2 regions of the Psychrosphaera sp. genome follow, and region 2 is predicted to be linked to the other one. Evidence: predicted binding sites of a transcription regulator. Region 2 holds the regulator's gene; the other holds the start of a gene.

Region 1 (3,216 bases), on a different contig from region 2:
GAAGTTCACTGACGACAACGGCTGCGTCATCAGCATTTAGGTTAACCAGTTCACCTGTTTCTACCATTCCTATTGAGGAGATAATTGGTAAAAAGCCGGCTTGTAATAACACTTCGAGTAGCTGTTTTTGGTTTGCTTTAGGTATCCCTACTGCCCCAAGTCCTTCTCGATTCATTTCGCATGTTGCTAAAGTACCGTCAACGAGTGACAGTCCAACCGGATTCAAACCAACTTGAGTCGCAATGGAAACGACAGCTTTGTTCACATAACCAGATAATGCGCCGCTTATAGTTGGCATCTGCTCAAAGGGTGTCACTCTTGCGCCATTGCGTTTTTCGCTGACATAACCTGCTTGTTGCAACATAGCATCGACAATGACACCGCCGCCGTGAACAACAACAATTGCTTTTTGTGGATCAGAGACCTTCAGTTGGGCGACGATTTCCATGAAGCGCTGCAACGCACCATCGCGCTCTAATATCGCACCTCCGATTTTGATAACGAGAGCATTTGTCATGCGGCCACCTCCTCTGCTAACTCTGGAACGAGCGAGTAAGAGCTAGGTAAGCCAAGTGAAATATTCAAACATTGAACAGCTTGTGATGCCGCACCTTTTAATAAGTTGTCGATAGCAACCGCCACGACAAGTACCTTTGAGGTTTGACAAAATGTCCAATGAATATCAGCAAAAGGTGTATGTGCAACATCATCAATTTGCGGCCATGTACTCTTTATTCGCACCATAGCCTTAGTGTCATACGCATCATGAAAGGCCTTGTTGATTACTGCTTCTGACGTGCCTTCTGGTACTTTGACCGTCACTGTCACCAATAAGCCACGTTTATAAGGCGCTAGATGCGGATTGAAGACCACTGGCGTACTCAGTGCTTGGGAGATTTCTGGCTGATGACGATGCTGCAAAATATTGTATGGACGTAAGCTGACTTCATTGAAGCTATTGGCCAATTGAGCACTGCGTCCTGAACCGCTGACACCACTAATTCCGTTGATCACGACCAAGTCTTCTGTGATAAGTTGAGATTGTTTTAATGGTTTTAGTGCGAGTAAGCTTGCAGTTGGATAACAACCAGGTAAAGCCACCAGTAATGAATCTGAAGTTTTTTTAACGGTTTCATCACTTGACGTTGGCTTAATACATGGCTTTGACGGAGATACTGCCTTTGATTGGGATTGAAAACTCAATTTCTCAATATCACTGTCTGTTAACCATTCGGCCAGACCATAAATAGCCTGAGAAAGCAGTGCGGGAGATGGGTGTTCAAAACCATAATAAGTAGGATACGAATCTGCATTGCCTAAACGATATGCACCCGACAAATCAAAAACATGAATCTCTAACTCTAGAAAAACAGGTGCCCATTGGGCAGAAAACTCATGCGGTGTGGCTAAGAAAACCGCGTCTAATTTTGTAGAATTTTGTGATAACCAATTTTTGGAAAAAGGCTGCAGGGGTAAATCACAGATCCCCTGCCAGCGAGCGTGAAGCTCTGAAAAACATAGCATAGAAGAAGTGCTATTTTCCGATACCACCAAATGTTTAATCGAAACTTTTTTGTGCGCAAGTAGTAGGCCAACCAATTCGGCTCCGACATAACCACTTGCACCAATTACGGCCACATTCATAACAAACCACCAAAAGTGAATTTAAATTCAACAACAATCTGCACAACGAAAGCAGATACATCCTTAATATCTTGGTCGAAGTTGCCTTTAAAAAAGAACAACTGAACGACACAGAAACTTTTAAACTTTATGAAAGTCTTATCGTCGTGAGCTTGTAGGTAAACCCACCTTTGATTCCTTGTTATATCTGTTAGTTAAAGCGAACCGCCAATGACTTATTTTGAATTTGACGATACCAATAGTAGAAAACTAACACCACATGAATTATTATGCAATAAATTAACATAAATATTTTTAATTAAGTTGAATAGAACATGACGGACGTAATTACAGGGACACTTCCCACCTTTGAGCAGATATTAACTCAGGTGATCAGCACCTCATCCATTAGCTCTAATCTATCGAAATGGGATGAAAGTAATTTAAAAGTCGTTTCGGTATTAGCGGATTATTTTGAGGCGTTGGGTGCGAGCGTCGATATTTATCCAGTGCCTAATAGTAATGACAAGTTCAATTTACTCGCACGATTTATCCCGCAAAAGCAAAATTCACACAAAGATAATCAATCCAAACAAGACAACCATGAAGGTGGCCTGCTGCTGGCAGGTCATAGTGATACTGTTCCTTTTGATGAAAAACGATGGAGTCATGATCCGCTCAAGCTTCAAAGCAAAGACAACAGGTTTTATGGTTTAGGTACTTGTGACATGAAAAGCTTTTTTGTTTTTATTGTCGAGGCATTAAAGGAGCTAAAAGAAAGTGGTGAAATTAATAAACTCAAAAAGCCGCTTTACGTTTTAGCGACCGCTGATGAAGAAACGACGATGGCTGGTGCTCGATATTTTGCTGAACAACAGTTACTCAAAGCTGATGTCGCCATTATCGGAGAGCCCACTGGGTTGGCGCCCGTCTTTAAACATAAAGGCCATATGTCACATCGAATCAATATTAAGGGTAAATCGGGCCATTCAAGCAATCCAGCCCACGGAATCAATGCGATTGAGATTATGATGGATGTGTTAAATCGGCTCATGTCTTTCAAACAGTATTTAGCCATGTCGTTTCAAGACGGTGATTTTGATGTTCCCTACCCAACCCTAAACTTTGGTGCCATTCACGGCGGCGACAATGCCAACCGAATTTGTGGGGAGTGTTATTTAGATATCGATATACGAGCTATTCCGGGCGTCTCCGATAAAGATCTCATTTATCTTTTAAATAAACAGTTAGAGCCAATCGCCAAGCAGTATCCCGGACGGTTACATATCGAAGAATTGCACTTGCCTTGTCCAAGCTTTGCACCACACTCTAATGATCAGGCTAACACGCATGCAACCTTCAGCATGAATGACTCTAAGTGTGCATTTGACGTTGCCGAGTCTGTTACAAATATGACGTGTTGTGCTGTCGATTATTGTACCGAAGCTCCTTTTATTCAAAGTGTCAGTCGGCAGACTATTGTGCTTGGGCCAGGCTCTATAGAACAAGCCCATCAAGCAGATGAGTTTTTGGCACAGGCTCAGATCAAACCAACCCTCAAAGTGTTAAGGCAGTTTATTAAACAATATTGTT
Region 2 (3,216 bases):
ATACAAAAAAAGCACCCTTTGGGTGCTTTTTAATTTTAAGTATGGCCCGTCCTTATTAACGAGCCTAACGATTATTGACCGTTAACGAACTCTTCGCCTAACGTGATGTCACCTTTTAGGCCGTCAAGCATGTCAGCTTTACATTTTGCTTCGTAGTCGCTTAACTCGCCGTAGTCGAAAATTTCTTGAACGCCGTTTTTACCAAGTAAAACTGGCTGAGCAAAGAAACGAGCGTCTGAACCGTCACCTTCAACATAAGTGAATTCGAATACGTCTTCTTCACCGTTTAATGCGTCAACTAGGCTTAAGCAGAAACGCGCAGCCGCTAGACCCATTGAAAGTGTTGCAGAACCGCCACCGGCTTTAGCTTCAACAACTTCAGTACCCGCGTTTTGGATACGATGAGTTAGTTTTTCGATTTCTTCTTGAGTGAACTCTACACCTTCAACTTGAGAAAGAAGAGGAAGGATAGTTGTACCACTGTGACCACCGATAACTGGAACAACGATATCTTCACAGTTTAGGCCTTTTGCTTCCGCAACGAATGTTTCAGCACGGATAACGTCAAGTGTCGTTACACCGAAAAGCTTAGCTGGGTTGTACTTGCCTTTTGCTTTTAACGTCTCAGCAGCAATTGCTACTGTTGTGTTAACAGGGTTAGTGATGATGCTGATACATGCATCTGGACAGAAGTCCGCACAACCTTCAACCAACGTCTTCACGATACCAGCGTTGATGTTGAAAAGATCTGAACGATCCATACCAGGTTTACGAGGAACACCTGCAGGGATTAATACAATGTCAGCACCCGTTAATGCTTTTTCTAGGTCGTCTTTACCAAAACCTTCTACTTTTACTTGAGTAGGGATGTGGCTAAGATCAACAGCAACACCTGGAACAACTGGCGCAACGTCATATAATGACAATTCAGAACCCGCAGGTAACTGAGTTTTTAGTAATAAAGATAAAGCCTGACCGATACCACCAGCGGCACCTAACACTGCTACTTTCATATTAATCTCCGATTTAAATTATGATCTGAAGTAAATTTTGCCGGCAACCTTACTTAAATATCCGCCAAAACTCAATTCGCAATTAGTATTATATGTTGAAATGCATTAAAATTCCGCTCAAAAGATTGGCAAGGAATAAATACAATGACGCAAAATAAACAAGACGCCCTAATCAAAGCATTTAAAGACCTTTTAAACGAAGAACGCTTCGGTTCACAAGGTGAGATCGTAGATGCACTAAAAGCGTTGGGTTTTGATAACGTCAGCCAATCAAAAGTGTCGAGAATGTTAACCCGCTTTGGCGCAGTTCGAACTCGTAACGCCAAACAAGAAATGGTTTATTGTTTGCCAGCCGAACTTGGTATGCCAACAGCTAAAAGCCCTCTTAGACAATTAGTGCTAGACGTCAATCACAACGAAGCTATGGTCATTATCAAAACGAGCCCGGGAGCTGCACAGCTAATTGCTCGTTTGTTGGACTCAGTTGGTAAAGCAGAAGGTGTATTAGGTACGATTGCCGGTGACGATACCATCTTTATCGCCCCTTTGAAGGTCAGTGAAATCGAACACACCCTAGCCAACGTCAAAGCGCTATTTGAAACTGTCTAATTAAATAGAGCTGTCGTGACTGCCCTATTCCATTCGGTCCACATTCGATGTCAAGAATAGGGCTACTATGCGAATGAAAGCTAAATTTCCAATTAGGATAATTGTGGCAATTACAGAAAACAAAAAGCCTGCTCGACTGCAGGCTTTTTAGTTTCTTAGTGACACGTTGTATTGAATTACGGTGTCATAACTCACTACTCAACGGGCTTTACTCTCATTACACCCACTTTAACTTGGGTCACTTCTACTTTTGCACCAGCGGTAAGCTCTTCGTCTGCTTCAATTTTCCAATTTACGCCTGAGTACAAATACATGCCTGGTTGGCTGGCGGTTACATCCGTTTCCAGATGGAATTGGTGCCCAATAATGTCCGATTTGACTTCTTGTGGCTTGGTGTCTTGCTGAAGACGACTCAGAGGCTTCCATAATAAAGCAGTATAAATAGCTGACAGAACTGCGACAGATATCAGTATATTTGCCCAAGAATCTGTCATTACCCCAAAGTTTAAAAGTACGCCGGTCGTAAGGACTGCCAAACCAATTAAGGTTAAAAAGAACGTCGCAAAGCCCAGCACAACAATGTCTACAACCGCCATCATAATGCCTAAGGCCATTAAAATTTGTGCTGTATTATCAAAAATCCACATACTGACTCCTTACTTCTTGTTTAAGGTATCAATGATGGTCATTGCTTGAGCAACAACGCTACTTGCATCCGTACTAGAGTCCGGCAAAAGCACCACTGACGATTCTTTAGCAATTGCTTGTTTCGCATCAATCGCTTTCGTAGCCAAATCAAGCTGAATTGCTTTTTGACCTTGCTCTGTCTTAGCAACGTTACCAACAAGCTCAAGCGCCTCTGCTTGTGCTGCAGCAACTTGCATGATTGCTTTCGCTTCACCTTCGGCTTTAAGGATTTGTTCGGCTTTTTCAGCTTCTGCGGCTAAAACCTGAGATTGTTTTTCACCTTCTGCAACGTTAATTGCTGCTTGGCGATCACCTTCCGACTCAAGAACCTTTGCACGCTTTTCACGTTCGGCTTTCATTTGACGTTCCATCGCTTCCATAACAGAAGACGGCGGTACAATGTCTTTAATTTCATAACGCAATACCTGAACACCCCAAGGTGAAGATGCTTCATTAATAGACGCAACAATATTGGTGTTTAGTGAGTCACGCTCTTCAAATGTTTTGTCTAGCTCCATCTTACCGATTTCACTACGCATTGTAGTTTGGGCAAGTTGGATGACGGCAAATACATAGTCGTCTACGCCATATGAGGCTTTGTACGGGTCAAGTACACGGAAATACAAAACCCCATCAACGATAAGCGAAATATTGTCTTTGGTGATTGCTGATTGGCCAGGGACATCAAATGCCTGTTCCTTTAAAGAGCGGTCATAGGCAACCACATCGATAAAAGGGACAATAAAGTTAAGACCAGCTTCGATGGTTTTATTAAACTTACCAAATCGCTCAATCACATAAGCACGGTTTTGTGGGACAAACTTAATGGATGATTTTAGTAAAACAATAACTAAAATAAGGGCTGCAAATTCGAATGACAGCACCATATTAAACAACTCGTTCATTG

The links. The regulator ArgR, encoded in region 2, controls arginine synthesis, uptake and breakdown. The targets are predictions, from matches to a motif close to ANTGAATANNTATTCANT.
Region 1: argE (acetylornithine deacetylase) is a predicted target of ArgR. The motif match lies at 1,659-1,676, and genes of this name have one in related genera.

Annotation. Positions count from the first base shown of each region.
Region 1 is NZ_CEYNSH010000005.1:90,060-93,275, forward strand. Features, by position in the region: gene argB (acetylglutamate kinase) at 1-517, opposite strand, end outside; gene AC4E96_RS02870 (N-acetyl-gamma-glutamyl-phosphate reductase) at 514-1,644, opposite strand; gene argE (acetylornithine deacetylase) at 1,959-3,216, shown strand, end outside.
Region 2 is NZ_CEYNSH010000004.1:69,730-72,945, reverse strand. Features, by position in the region: gene mdh (malate dehydrogenase) at 72-1,013, opposite strand; gene argR (transcriptional regulator ArgR) at 1,158-1,622, shown strand; gene AC4E96_RS02220 (NfeD family protein) at 1,817-2,269, opposite strand; gene AC4E96_RS02215 (SPFH domain-containing protein) at 2,279-3,214, opposite strand.